DNA from 2 places in the Desulfitobacterium dichloroeliminans LMG P-21439 genome. Region 1 is predicted to be linked to the other one. Evidence: riboswitches for the same ligand, from Rfam matches in the RefSeq annotation. Region 1 holds a riboswitch; the other holds the start of a gene.
The links. Region 1 has a riboswitch for S-adenosylmethionine ahead of metA (homoserine O-acetyltransferase MetA). Riboswitches for the same ligand answer to the same signal wherever they lie in the genome.

Region 2: it holds a riboswitch for S-adenosylmethionine, as region 1 does, so the genes downstream of both, DESDI_RS05960 (methionine ABC transporter ATP-binding protein) here and metA (homoserine O-acetyltransferase MetA) in region 1, are expected to answer to the same signal.

What each region holds. Positions count from the first base shown of each region.
Region 1 is NC_019903.1:3,399,207-3,406,954, reverse strand. Features, by position in the region: gene selD (selenide, water dikinase SelD) at 1-281, shown strand, start outside; gene yedF (sulfurtransferase-like selenium metabolism protein YedF) at 339-932, shown strand; gene DESDI_RS16115 (putative Se/S carrier protein) at 943-1,200, shown strand; gene DESDI_RS16110 (aminopeptidase P family protein) at 1,308-3,089, shown strand; gene DESDI_RS16105 (exodeoxyribonuclease III) at 3,109-3,861, shown strand; SAM riboswitch class I at 4,035-4,141, shown strand; gene metA (homoserine O-acetyltransferase MetA) at 4,230-5,147, shown strand; gene DESDI_RS16095 (HDIG domain-containing metalloprotein) at 5,246-5,848, shown strand; gene serC (3-phosphoserine/phosphohydroxythreonine transaminase) at 6,473-7,555, shown strand; gene DESDI_RS16085 (phosphoglycerate dehydrogenase) at 7,642-7,748, shown strand, end outside.
Region 2 is NC_019903.1:1,265,101-1,272,848, reverse strand. Features, by position in the region: gene hisG (ATP phosphoribosyltransferase) at 69-728, opposite strand; gene hisZ (ATP phosphoribosyltransferase regulatory subunit) at 1,034-2,185, opposite strand; gene DESDI_RS05965 (YerC/YecD family TrpR-related protein) at 2,187-2,525, opposite strand; SAM riboswitch class I at 2,734-2,835, shown strand; gene DESDI_RS05960 (methionine ABC transporter ATP-binding protein) at 2,987-4,009, shown strand; gene DESDI_RS05955 (methionine ABC transporter permease) at 4,002-4,679, shown strand; gene DESDI_RS05950 (MetQ/NlpA family ABC transporter substrate-binding protein) at 4,859-5,713, shown strand; gene DESDI_RS05945 (hypothetical protein) at 5,961-6,662, shown strand; gene DESDI_RS05940 (MFS transporter) at 6,659-7,748, opposite strand, start outside.

The sequences.
Region 1 (7,748 bases):
TACCTTATATACCCCAAGCCTTTACTTACGCAGAAGGTTTTCTACTAACTGCCGCCGGTCAGCGCAATCGTAATTTTATGGAGGGTGCTGTGGACTTTGGCAAGACATCTTTTCCTTTACAGGAATTAATGCTTGATCCTCAGACTTCCGGTGGTTTACTGTTCAGTGTACCGAAAGCCTGTGGGGGAGATGCCTTAAGTGCTATTAAGGAGGTAGAACCTCAAGCCAGGATCATTGGAGAAGTTTTACCGCGCCACGATTTGCCCATCATCCTCAGGTGAGAAAATCAGCAGACATATCAAGATAAGGGAAAACCCAAGTGATAGGAGGAAATAATAATGGCAACCATTGATGCTTTAGGACAAGTATGCCCTATTCCCGTAATCCGTGCCAAAAAGGCTATCGAAGGATTAGGTGAAGAGGGGGGAGTTATCGAAATACTCGTCGATAACGATATAGCGCGCCAAAACCTTCAAAAGATGGCCTCAGAAATGGGTCTGCAAAGTGAATTCGCTCAAAAAGAAAATGGCGTCATTGAGGTGACGATTGTAGCTGGTGAAGGCTGTGTGCTGGAGAATGACCTCGCAACAGAGGACTCTGGATTAGTCGTCGCCATCGGGCGGGATACTATGGGAGAGGGCAGCGAGGAGCTCGGGCGAATCCTCCTGAAAAGTTTTATTTTTTCTTTGAGAGAACTGACTCCGCCACCCACTCATCTACTTTTCTTTAATTCGGGAGCCCATCTGACCAGTAGTGTCTCGAATAGCTTGGAAGACCTGATGGCTATGGCTGAACAAGGTACCAACATTCAAACTTGCGGTACCTGCACCAACTATTATGGCATCTCCGATAAGCTAGGGGTTGGTGAAATTGCCAATATGTACAGCATCGTGACTATCATGGCCGGAGCGAAGCGGTTGATTAATATTTAGGGGGTATTATGTGCTCTATATCGTAACATTCCCCAACACTCATATGGCTATTTTGGCTGAGAAATCCCTGCAACAAGGAGGTTTCTCAGTGGGTATCATGCCGATACCCTCAAGCATCAAGGCCGGTTGTGGTATTGCTTTAAGGGTAACTGATGCCCAAGCCGCTCAGGGTCATTTGTTAGAAAATGAAATCCATTATGGGGAGATATACCTGGCGATAACCACTGAGAAGGGAACAACCTATCAGCAAATCAATAGTGACTCTTGATAATAACTTGACAATTAATTTATTTTCAATTCAATTACTTGATTAGGTATTAGCTTAACTATGCTCAAGAATAAACCAGAAATAACAATTGAAAATGAGGGAATATAATGATAGTGCAAGAACGTATCGCAAAACTAAGAAAACTTATGCAAGATAATCAGATGGACGCCTATATTGTGCCGAGCGCCGACTCTCATCTCAGTGAATATGTAGCGGAGCATTTCAAATGCCGCCAGTGGATCTCGGGCTTTACCGGTTCCGCAGGCACAGTAGTGGTTACCTTAAAGGATGCAGGTCTTTGGACAGATGGCCGTTATTACATTCAAGCCGAAAAACAACTCCAAAATTCCGGAATCCGTTTGTTCCGTGGGGCAGATCCTCGGGTCCCTAGTTATTCAGAATGGTTAAAGGATCTTTTGCCGGCGGGAGCCTCCGTGGGCTTTGATGGACATGTCTTTTCCGCTAAACAGGTTCAAGATCTGGAAAAGGAATACCAAGGACAAATTTCCTTAAAGTTCAATCGCGATTTAATCGGGGAATTATGGCAGGATCGCCCGACATTACCTACCACAGATGCATTTATCTATGACCTAAAATATGCAGGTCGTTCCCGTGGGGAAAAGCTAGATAACCTTCGTGAACAGATGAAGGATAAGGGCGCCAATGTTCATGTGCTCACCGCTTTAGATGACATCGCCTGGCTTCTAAATATCCGGGGTGATGATGTGCCGAATAACCCAGTGACAATCGCTCATGTCTTAGTCACTCAAGATGCTTGTTATTTATGTATTGATGAAACCAAAGTTTCCAGCACCATGAAAGCAGAGCTGGAGGGGGAAGGGATCCGGATTACAAAGTATACAGCCATTGTTGAGCTCCTGGAAGGGTTGCAAGCTGAAGATTCCGTCCTCTTTGATCCTGAGTCGCTCAACGCTGTCCTTTATCATGCTATCCCTTCCGCAACGAAAAAGGTGGAAGGAACAAATCCTACCACCCTACTCAAAGCAATTAAAAATAAAACTGAACTGAAGAATCTACGGACGAGCTCTATCCAAGATGGAGTTGCCATGGTTAAATTCATCAAATGGCTCAAAACCAACTTGGGTAAAGAAAACATGACCGAGTTTACAGCTGGAGATTACCTAGATAATCTGCGAAGAGAGAACAAAGAATGTGTCGGGCTCAGCTTCGATACTATCGCCGGACACAAGGATCACGGGGCTATGATGCATTATAAAGCCACTCCTGATAGCGCCTATACCTTGAACCAAGAAGGATTTCTTCTCGTGGATTCAGGTGGTCAATACTTGGGCGGGACCACAGATATCACCCGTACCCTTGTTTTAGGACCCCTGACGGAGGAAGAGAAAAGGGATTATACCCTGGTGTTAAAGGGGCATATTGCCTTAGCTGCTGTGAAATTCCTCCATGGCGCCACAGGCTCGAATCTCGATGTTTTGGCCAGACAACCTATCTGGAAATATGGTCTTGATTATAAATGCGGTACTGGTCATGGAGTGGGGATGTTCTTAAATGTCCATGAAGGTCCTCAAAGACTGAGCCAAACGCCCAACACCGTAAAGCTTGAAGAAGGCATGATTTTAACCAATGAACCCGGTATTTACAAGGAAGGAAAATTCGGCATTCGCACCGAGAATATGATGGTGGTCGTTAAGGATGAAGAGACCGAATCTGGTCAATTTATGCGGTTCGAGGCCCTGACCTATTGCCCTATTGACATTGCGGGTGTGGATCAAGAATTGCTTACTGCTGAGGAAAAAATGTGGCTCGCTGACTATAATAAAATGGTTTATGCCAAACTGGAACCGTATTTAAATGATGAAGAAAAGGCTTGGTTAGCTCAAGAGATTGGGACTAAGCAGCACTAATATAGAGGAGAGAAGTGGGATGAAACTAATTTCATGGAATGTCAATGGCATCCGAGCTTGCCTGAACAAGGGCTTCATGGACTTCTTTGAAAAAGAACAGGCGGATATTTTTTGCCTTCAAGAAACAAAGATTCAAGCAGACCAGATTCCTTTTCAGCTGGAGGGGTATCATCAGTACTGGAATTATGCTCAGAAGAAAGGCTACTCAGGTACTGCCGTGTTTACAAAACAGGAGCCCTTGAAGGTCACTTATGGAATAGGCAAAGAAGAGCATGATCAAGAGGGCAGAGTGATTACCCTAGAATTCGAAGGTTTCTATCTGGTCACGGTGTATACGCCCAACTCTCAAAGGGGGCTGGCTCGTCTGGAGTACCGAATGACCTGGGAGGAGGAATTCCTCAGTTTCCTCAAGAATTTGGAGCAGGCGAAGCCTGTCATCTTTTGTGGAGACCTTAATATGGCCCATACGGAGATCGATCTCAAGAACCCCAAAACCAACCGCAAAAACGCTGGTTTCTCTGATGAAGAACGTGCCAAATTTGGCGAGCTTCTGAAGAAGGGTTTTATCGATACTTTCCGTTATTTCTACCCAGATAAGACTGAGGCGTATACCTGGTGGTCCTACATGTTTAATGCGCGGGCCAATAATGCAGGGTGGCGTATTGACTATTTTTGCGTTTCGGAAAGTCTCAAGGACCAACTTAGGGATGCTGTGATTTACTCAGAAATCTTGGGTTCCGATCATTGCCCCGTGGGTTTAGAGATTTTCTAAAAAATGGGATCAGGTCCCATTTTTTAAGCCATACCGTTATGCTCCATGGGGTCGACACCTTGTACTGTTTACTGAAAACTAAGGATATTGTTATATATCAGTTGACATAAACAATGAGATGTAATAATATAATTTCTATAGCGTTGACTGCCTCGAATTAAATACAATCCAAGATCTTATCAAGAGTGGTGGAGGGACTGGCCCAATGAAGCCCAGCAACCGGTATTCCCTAGAATACAGCGGTGCTAATTCCTGCGATGGAGCCATTGATAGATGAGAGAGGAACTGGAAACCCGCACCCTCTTTCTTGTAAAGAGGGTCTTTAGTTATAGGACTTATGTGTTGAAACGCTTGAAGGAGAGAATGACATGCCAATTAATGTGCCCGATGGCCTACCTGCTGCTGAAATACTTACCAAAGAAGATGTTTTTATTATGGAAGAGGGTCGCGCCGAACACCAAGATATTCGCCCTCTGAGTATTGTGATTCTTAACCTCATGCCTAATAAGATTGTCACAGAAACTCAGATTCTTCGCTTGCTGGGGAATTCTCCGTTACAAGTGGATATTACTCTACTCTATCCGGAGACCCACCTAACTAAGAATACACCAGAGGAATATTTGATTAAGTATTATCAGACCTTCGATGGGATTAAGGACAAAAAATTTGACGGGATGATTATTACTGGGGCGCCCATCGAGCAAATGTCTTTTGAAGAAGTAGATTTCTGGCCGGAGCTCCAAAAGATAATGGATTGGAGTAGACACAATGTGTTTTCGACACTATTTATATGCTGGGGAGCGCAGGCTGGGCTTTACCACTTTTTTGGGGTGCCCAAATATCCTTTACAGGGGAAAATGTTCGGGGTATTCCCTCACACCCTCAATCGTCGGGATGTCCGTTTGCTCAGAGGCTTTGACGATCTGTTTTATGTGCCCCATTCCCGGCATACGGAAGTCAGAAAAGAAGATATCTTAAAGATACCCGAGCTGGAAATCCTTTCAGAGTCTGAGGAATCAGGGGTGTATTTAGTTGGGACCAAGGGCGGACGGCAGATTTTTGCAACTGGTCATTCTGAATATGACCCCCACACCTTGAAATCTGAGTATGACCGTGATGTGGCCCAGGGACTAACCATCAATGTCCCTTTTAATTATTATCCTGGAGATGACCCAACCAAGCAGCCCACCGTCAAGTGGCGAGGCCACTCCAATTTACTCTTCGCCAATTGGCTGAACTATTATGTCTACCAAGAAACTCCCTTTAACTTGGACGAAATAAAGTAAAGGAAAAAAAGATAGTATAATCGGGGCAAGGGTCAAAAATTCCCTTATTAAATAAAAAAATTTACTAGGTAAATTAAACAAGAAAGAAGGATGCAAAAATGTCTAACTACGCGCAGGACCGGGAGGCCGCTTGGCAGCTTCTTAATGAATATGTGAAAAGTGAAACCCTATTGCGTCACTCACTGACGGTAGAAGCAGTGATGCGTCATTTTGCTACCCTCTATCTAGAGGATCCGAATATTTGGGGTAATATTGGCCTCCTCCACGATATTGATTATGAGATGTACCCCGATCAACACTGTCGCAAAACGAGAGAAATACTCACCCCCAAAGAATTAAGCGATGAATTCATCCGAGCCATCGAAAGCCATGGCTATGGCCTAGTCCATCATGTGGAACCCCGGGAAAATGTTGAGAAGGTTCTCTTCACCATTGACGAACTGACCGGTCTGATCTCGGCAACAGCCTTGCTTCGCCCCAGCAAAAGTATCCATGATTTAACCACCAAATCCGTAAAAAAGAAATGGAAGCAAAAGAGCTTTGCGGAGAATGTCAATCGGGAAGTCATCGAGGAGGGAGCCAATCGCCTCGGTAAAGATCTCGAGGAGATTATCGAAGAGACCATCAAAGGAATGCGCAACATCGCGGTGGCAATCGGTTTAGAAGGCAATGTAGAGGCAGCACAAGAAGCTGGGAAATAAGTACGCTGGCCCTGGAGCGCCTGAGCACGTGATTCTCCGATAAAGAAACCATCCGGTGAATGGTTTCAGGAGATCACGCCCGAAGGTCGCGGATGTATGTAAGCTACTCCACCCAGACTAGTTTTTTGCAAAAACTTTGCGAAATAAGTCTTGACAGCCGAAGTGTAATAGATTAGAATCATAACAACGTTAATCTATAGTTGAACACGATGAACGGACGTCCTACGCTGATTAGGTGAAGAGAGCTGACGGGTGGTGCAAGTCAGTCTATGAAGCCAGTGGATTCCATCCCGGAGTGGCCAATGATGAATTGTGACGGGTTCCGCCCGATATCGCGGACATAAGTTGGCCGTATACGGCAACATGGGTGGCAACGCGGGAGTAACCTCTCGTCCCTAATTAGGGACGAGAGGTTTTATTTATTTTCCGCAATGCACTACCATAGCTTCTTCTTATTTTGGAAGAAGAAGGTGGTTGAGATAATTCCTATGTATCGTGATCGGCTAGAACTTGGGTGGCACCGCGGAAAACCCGCCCCAATGCTGGGGTGGGTTTTGTTTATTTCTGATTACCCAATATATGTTAACTGTTATAATTATTTATATTTAAGGGGGATATTTCAAAATGAAAAAAGTTTACAATTTTTCCGCAGGCCCTGCTGTTCTGCCCCAAGAGGTGCTTCAAGAAGCAGCCACAGAAATGTTAAATTACCAGGGAACAGGTATGTCCGTTATGGAAATGAGCCATCGTTCTAAGACCATCGAGGGAATGATGCAGGAAGCAGAACAGGATTTGAGGGATCTACTCCAGGTTCCCAATAATTATAAGATCCTCTTTCTTCAAGGGGGAGCATCCCAGCAGTTTGCTATGATCCCCATGAATCTTATGAAAAATCGAGTTGCCGATCATCTCAATACCGGGCAATGGGCCAAGAAAGCCATCGGCGAAGGCAAGCTCTATGGCAAGATCAAGGTTGTCGCTTCTTCTGAAGATCAAAACTATAGCTATATCCCCGATCTTAAAAATCTAGAGTTTTCTGAGGATGCCGATTATGTCTATATCTGCCACAACAATACCATCTTTGGCACCAAGTTCAACGAGCTCCCCGAGGTGGGAGGCAAACCCTTAGTAACCGATATGTCCTCGGATTTTCTATCCGAACCCATCGATGTTACGAAATATGGCCTGATTTTTGCTGGGGCCCAAAAGAACGTAGGACCAGCTGGGGTCGTGATTGTAATTATCCGAGAGGATTTAATCACCGAGGATGTTTTAGCCGGAACCCCCACTATGCTGAAGTACAAAGTGCATGTAGACAATAACTCGGCCTACAACACTCCACCGGTTTATGGTATCTATATTTGCGGCAAAGTGTTCAAGTGGCTCAAAAAGCTCGGCGGACTGGAAGCCATGAAAAAGATCAACGAGGAAAAGGCAGCCATCCTTTACGACTACCTGGATACCAGTACTATGTTTAAGGGCACAGTAGTCAAGAAGGACCGCTCCTTAATGAATGTTCCTTTCGTGACCGGCTCTGAGGAATTGGACGCTAAATTCATCAAGGAAGCGAAGGCCGCAGGCTTAGAAAACCTTAAGGGTTACCGCACAGTCGGAGGAATGAGAGCCAGTATCTATAACGCCATGCCTATCGCAGGAGTCCAAACTCTGGTCGACTTTATGAAAAGATTCGAAGCAGAAAACAAGTAAAGAATGTCCCCTGTGTCGTTCTGAAAAACAAGTGATAATTTATGTAGGGAACGACCCCGTCGTTCCGAAAGAAGAGGAGTGTTCATATGTATAAAATCAATTGCTTAAATAAAATTTCGGAAACCGGCTTAGGCCTTTTTACCGATCATTACGTGAATGTCGATCGTCACGAGGATGCTAATGGAATTATTGT
Region 2 (7,748 bases), 1.5 Mb from region 1:
CGTAGCACTCTCCCTACGGGCTTGTTAGTCCTTCGATGGCAGCGGCTACAGTGGCTCCACTAGTTAGGTTATACTATCTGACGAAGCTTCTCCGTCAGTTCATTAATTCGCTCATATTTCATCCGGTAAGCAACTCGGTTGGCGATAAGTCTTGTGGTCGCTTCAAGGATAGGTGCCACTTCCACCAACTTGTTTTGCTTTAAGGTGGTCCCTGTAGAAACAATATCCACAATCATCTCCGAGAGTCCTACCCGCGGCGCTAATTCAATATTACCATGTAATTTAATGGGTAGCACCTGCATCCCCTGCTGCCGGAAAAATTCTTCGGCTACCCGGGGAAACTTCGTGGCCACTCGCTGATGGTTTAAGGCACTTAAATCATACGTCCCCTCGGGAAGGAGAGGGGGTACCTTTTCTTCCGGCATAGCTACCACAAAGCGGCAATAGCCAAAACCAAGATCTAACAGCTCCACAACATCTTTGTTTTCCTCTAAAAGGGTATCCTTCCCGACAAAACCAACATCTGCTGCGCCATATTCCACAAAGGTCGGAATATCTGTGGGACGGCAAATAATAATCTGGGCTTGGGACTTCTCCAAAGGAAATACTAATTTTCGCGAGGCTTCACTGACATCCTCGCAATCAATGCCAATCTTAGTCAGAGCCTCTAAGGAGTCAATTAATAATTTACCCTTTGGCAGAGCGATGGTTAAGAAATTACGAGCCAATCTCTCTCATCTCCTCAATATATAAAAATACTTTAGTTAGTTAAAGCGTTAGAGCATTACAGTTATTATAGCAACCTCTACCTACCTTGGCAATACTTTTCAAAAAATCTCTCCGTCTAATCTAAACAACTCACTTTATCCTTAGTTTCCACCAATTTCCCCATGGCTATTTATCACTGAATTGATCCGCATATGCTTCCGCCTCTATATCCCGAATGTTTCCTTCTACGAAACCCGGATGCAGGTGGTCAAGGCAATAGTAAAGCAAAAACTCCTCCAGTTGGAGGAGCTGCTCACTCTTCTTTTTATTTTACACAATACACATCCTTAAATCCTTTGCGAGTGGCCAACTCCTCAGCCTCTCCCTGATTCAAGGGCACTAAACTCATTTCCACTTTTTTACCCTCTTGACGCAGTCTTTGGGTTTCCGTGATTACTTTTGAAGTGTCCTGTCCGTAAATGAAAATCTCAGCTAGATCGGCTTGGCTAGGGGGCAATTGTTCAATGATGGCTTTTAGATTGATCGCAAAACCAGTGGCTGGGTAATCATCTCCAAATTCACCATATAAGGAATCATAGCGACCCCCTTCAACAATCGGGAAACCTACTCCAGGTACATAGCCTTCGAAAACAGCCCCTGTATAATAGCTAAACCCACGCAGTATCCCCAAATCCAGAGACACCTTGTCTTGGACACCGAAATCTCTTAGGTAGTGATAAACCTGTCGCAGTACCTCTACAGCTTTAATCAGTATAGGCTCCTGACTCCATTCGAGAACTTGACCTAACATCTCTTCTGTTCCGTGAAGATGAGGTAGCTTTAAAAGAATCTCCTGAACTCTACCTTCTAAGCCACACTCCTTGACCAAGCGTTCGATACCGACAAAATCCTTGCGCGCTAACTTCTCTTGATAATTAATCCTAAAAGTCTCAGATACCCCTAGTTCATCCATAATCCCGGTAAAGATCCCCATATGCCCTAGATTAATCTGAAAACCCCTAACACTGATACGACCGAGGGCTTCACAGGCTAACGCAATCACCTCTGCATCGGCTAACGGGGAAGCCGAGCCGACAAGTTCTACCCCTACTTGACGGAATTCTTGCTTATGAGATTTTGAGTAACGGTATACATCGGCAGAGTAACATAACCTTAAGGGCAAATTACCACCCCGCATCCGTGTGCTGACCATCCTAGCAATGGGGGTAGTTAGCTCCGGACGCAAGACAAGGACATGACCTTGGCGATCAAAGAGTTTAAAGAAGGCATCTCCTTCTTCCTCCACCGGTTCAATACACGCCCCATATTCTAAGGTCGGAGTGACAATTTTCTGATAAGCCCAAGCTTTGAACAAATCGAGAACGGAATCTTCGGCTTGATCCTGTAAGGCTAGCTCATTCGGCAGAATATCGTGCATCCCTTCCGGAATTCTTAAACCCAAAGAGCTACGAGGCATATTATTTCTCCCCCTCTTCTTGTTCCGCCAATCGCTTCAATACCATCTGGTAACCATCAGCACCAAAAAACAAGCACCGCTTGACCCTGCTGATAGTGGCCGTGCTGGCACCTGTCGCTTGGGCTATCGTTGTATAGGTTACATTCTTCTCGAGGAGTTTGGCTACTTCTAAACGCTGCGCCAGAGACTTAATCTCGGCAACAGTGGCGATATCTTGAAAAAATCGGTAGCATTCTTCTCGATCCTTTAATAGTAAAATCGCATCAAAAAGCGCATCAGTTAATGAATCACGCAAGCGTTGATCAATTCCTTGAAAAACATCATCTTCATGTTCTTTCATTATCGCTCATCTCCTTACACTTCTATACTTTAATTTATTAAAGTATCGCGCCCTTGTCAATATTCTTCAGCTCACTTTAGCAAATTTGTTTATGATTACAGGTGTATTTCCTATCCTTGTTATACAAAAATGACTTGCCAAAGGGTAGTGCACTATGTTAATATAGTTTCTATCAAGATTCATAATTGACTTAAAAGTTAATAGATTACTCTTATCCAGAGTAGGTGGAGGGACTGGCCCGATGAAACCCGGCAACCGGCATTTAATGTACGGTGCTAAATCCTGCAGGAAAAATACTGGGAGATGAGAGGAAAGCCGAAGATAACTCCGCGGATTTCCTCGTGGAGTTTTTTATTATATCTTTTTAAATTTTATTTTATTTTATTTTCTTAATTTAGATTTCAATAACAGTCTGCCTTTAGAGCATTCAACTTTTAGATTATGACGAGGAGGAAAGTCCCTTGATACGCATAGAGAATTTAACCAAAGTTTATACCTCCCTCAAGGATCAAATAACAGCAATTGAAGATATAACTCTTCATATTCCTCAAGGCGCAATTTACGGCATTATCGGTTTAAGCGGTGCCGGCAAGAGTACCTTGGTCCGTTGCATTAATCGCTTAGAGGAGCCCACTAGCGGCAAAATTTTTATTGACGATCAGGATCTGATGAAGATGTCCGCCCGTGAGCTTAGACAAGCTCGCCAAAAGATTGGCATGATCTTTCAACACTTTCATCTGCTCCAATCACGCACAGTCTTCGATAACATTGCCTTTCCCTTAGAAATCGCCGGCTATAAAAAGCCTGACATCGAACAACGAGTTAAGGAGTTGCTACCCTTAGTGGGCTTAGAAGATAAAGCCCAGGTCTATCCTTCTCAACTCAGTGGCGGACAGAAGCAAAGAGTAGGCATCGCTCGCGCCTTAGCAACGAATCCAAAAGTACTTCTCTGTGATGAAGCTACTTCGGCCTTAGATCCTCAAACAACCCTATCCATCTTGGAGCTCTTGCGCGACATCAATCAACGCTTCGGGTTAACCATCATCATGATTACTCACGAAATGAAAGTGGTTAAAGAAATCTGCACAGATGTAGCGGTAATTCATGAGGCCAAGATTGCCGAACAAGGACCTGTGGAAGCGGTATTTATACAACCCCAATCCAGTATCGCTAAGGAGTTCATTTCCACGGTATTCCCCAACGAACTGCCCATGGATCTACTTCAGGAATTGTCCACTCATCCTAATTCTCAGATTGTCCGCATTCAGTTTTTAGGTTCCAAAACTTCGGACCCCATCATTACCGATCTGATCAAAGAATGTGATGTTCAAGCTAATATTCTCTATGGAAGCATTGATCATCTTCGCTCTACTCTCTTTGGCACATTAACCCTGGAGCTACAAGGAACTCCCGAAAAGCTAGCCCTAGCTCATGACTATCTTGCCCAGCGCGAACTCAAAGTGGAGGTGATACAGCATGTTTGATTTCTCCAATCCGCAGTATTGGGATACCATGTTCCAGCTTTTGACCCCGGCTACAGGGGAAACCTTCTATATGATTATTGTTTCTACCCTGCTCGCCTATGTGCTGGGAGTCCCCTTAGGGGTGATTTTGGTCATCTCTTCACCTAACCACATTTCGCCAAACCCTTGGATTGAGCGTATCCTAGGTACAATTATCAATGTTTTTCGTTCCATACCCTTTATCATCTTATTAGTTCTAATTATTCCCTTCACTCGTGCAATTGTTGGTACCTATATCGGTACAACAGCAGCCATCGTTCCTCTTGTCATTTCCTCGGCACCTTTCGTGGCCAGGATGGTCGAGAGTTCTCTCAAGGAAGTCCCCTACGGGGTGATCGAAGCGGCCTTATCCATGGGCTCTTCTCCCTGGCAAATTATCAAAAAAGTGCTTCTGCCCGAGGCCAAGGGGTCTCTCGTCCTGGGTGTTGCTATCACCACCATTAGCATTATTGGCTACACGGCCATGGCCGGTGCTGTGGGTGGAGGTGGTTTGGGAGCCGTGGCTATTCAATATGGCTATAACCGCTTCCGGACTGATATCATGCTTATGACCGTCGTGATTCTTGTGCTTATCGTCCAAGTCATCCAGTCCCTTGGCACCATGCTTGCTCGCCGAATGACTCATCATTAAGACGGTTGTTTCAAGCCAACTACGAACCTATTCATGGCGTACCGGTCGCCGTAACAGGTTTAGGGAATGGACTTGTAACATATAGTTATCCATGAGGTAAACCCAACATGTCTTCATCAGTATTCATCGGATAAACGATGATACAAAGAGAAAAATGGAACATCAAAGGAGGAAAAATAATGATTCGTTCACATCGCAAACTAGCTACTTTACTGCTAAGCTCCGTAGTTGCTCTTTCCCTACTTGTAACCGGGTGCGGAAACACTGCTCAAACCACACCCCCGGCTAATACCGGTAATGCCAATGAGCCTGTCACAATCAAAGTAGGGGCTACCCCCGTACCCCATGCCGAAATCCTAGAATTCATTAAACCAGAATTAGCAAAACAAGGCGTCAATTTAGAAATCACTATTTTCACTGAATATCCTCTACCCAATCCAGCCGTAGATTCCGGTGATATTGATGCGAACTACTTCCAACACACCCCTTATTTAGAGACCTTCACCATTGATCAAGGACTGAAACTTGCGGTCATTGGTACAGTTCACATTGAACCCATGGGCCTCTATTCAAAAAAGATCACCAAGGCTGATGAACTCAAGGATGGTGACACCATTGCTATCCCCAACGACCCTTCCAATGGCGGACGCGCTTTGGCTGTCTTGGAATCTGCTGGTTTGCTTAAACTCAAAGAGGGTGTCGGTGTTAAGGCAACCATCTTAGATATTACCGAGAACACTAAAAATCTGAAGTTCTCCGAAGTAGATGCTGCTCAACTTCCCCGTGTTCTTACTGATGCAAAAATTACCGCAGCCGTCATCAACACCAACTTTGCTTTAGAGGGCGACTTAAATCCAACAGAAGATGCTCTTTACCTAGAAGGTAAGGATTCTCCTTATGCCAATATCGTAGTTGCTAAAGAGGATCGCAAAGATGATCCCAATCTGCAAAAATTAGTCAAAGCCCTCAACACCCCAGAAGTTAAGAAATTTATCGAAGATACCTACAAAGGTGCAGTTATTCCTGCATTCTAAGATATTGTCAGTAAATCGTTATAGGAAACTTGGCTTCACCGTGCTTTAGGTTTCACGCATCACCGAAGGCGAAGCAGCTGGTTGTCCTTATAAAAAGGCCGTTCTCCACATTAAATGCGAGGACGGCCTTTTTGATTTACCATATTTTTGCTGGATTAGAACGGGTTTGCCCTCACACACTAAGAACAACATTACTTAGGGTGATAGGTCTCGGCATTTCATCCTAAACAGATGAGGAGAAATCCCTATGAATTCCTTCGATAAGAAAATAAAGACTCGGTTGAGTATGCACCCTGAGATGCTACGCAGTATCTTAGCTTACCCCAATGAGGAAACCCTCACAACCTTAACACGCTATCAAGTATTTGAATCTAAGGGCGCCTATCTTGGCCACCTTCTCACTTCGCTGCTTCCGCAGTGGGAATACATTGCTTGTGAAGGCAATGAGTACCTAGGGAAAGTTATTCGCAATCTCGAAAAGACACAGATCAGTCCAATTCAACAGGAATCTGATTTTCTCCGGGCGAATCTATTGCGCATTCGTGTCCTCACCGAAACCCCGGGAACCTTCCCTTTCTCGCCGTTAACCATCCAAGAAAACCTTTTTCGCTTTTTAGAAGGCGCTGATCTTGTTGCGGATTTACCACAGTTAGCTGTCATTCATTTCGCTAAGGATGAACTACGACCTCTAGCTGCAGAACTTGCCCAATATCGCCTAAGTCCTTTAAGTCGGCGCTATGTGCAAAACCTTTTTCATCAAGAGCGACAAGAAGCAATCCTCGCAAATCTTGCCTATCTCTGCAAAAATTACCCCTTACTCAGCACCTGCCGACAAGCGTACGCTTTACTTCTTTCCCTAGATAATATCGAAAACTGGAGCAGGCATCCCTTCTGTCTCCGTTTAGTATCCAACCGATTCTGGGAATATCGCTCTAAGGAAATTCTCTAAGCTACTTCATCCATGGGTCGTCCTTTGGTCTCTTCACCAAGAACAAGCACGTTGATTACAACTAAGATAAGTACTCCCGTAAACATCAAGAAAACGGTTTCCGTGGATATCGAGGCTCCTAACATTCTGCCAACCACCGCAGGAGCTAAGATACCCCCAATCCGACCAAATCCTGCTGCCCATCCTGCTCCAGTTCCCCGTGCCCTGGTCGGATAGAGCTCAGGGGTATAGGTATAGAGAATTCCCCAGGCGCCGAGATTAAAGAACGACATGAGTGAGCCGAAGACAAGAATCATGGTCACACTGTCAGCTTGTCCAAAGAAAAAAGCACTCGTCGCTGTTCCCAAAACGAAAGTTGCCAAAGTGGGCTTACGGCCGATTCGATCCACAAAAAATGCGGCAGTAAAATAGCCGGGAATTTGAGCTAAAGTCATAACAATGACATAACTAAAACTCTTGGTCAAGGAAAAACCCTTAATTGCCAGAATAGAGGGCAACCAAGTAAAGATTCCGTAATATGAATAAACAATGCCGAACCATAGGAGCCAAAGAAATACAGTGCGCCGCAAAAATTTCTTAGAGAATAGTTCCCCTAAGGTTACTCGATTCACCTTTGTGTTATTGCGAGATTTGGAAGGCTTGTCCACCGTAACTTTCCGCCCCATCTCCTGGGTACCTACACCCGCACCAGTACCTACACCCAAATTGGCTTTGTTGCTCCCTGAATCCTCTCCTGCTACCATGCGATACACAGCTTCTGCTTCTTCTAGTCTGCCATTTTCCTCAAGGAACCGTGGCGACTCCGGGATGTATTTCCAAAGATAAAATACATAGAGTGCAGGGATGGCACCAATGAAAAAGGCAACATGCCAGCCAAAGGCCGGAATAATCAGATACGATATGACTGCTGCTAAGAGCCAACCGATGGCCCAAAAGCTTTCCAGAAGCACAAGAAATTTACCCCGGTGCTTCGCAGGTGTGAATTCACTGACCAAGGTCACTGCGACAGGCAGCTGTCCTCCTAAACCAAACCCAACCAGAAAGCGGAAAACCAAGAGGGATTCATAACTCCAAGCCAACCCGCAT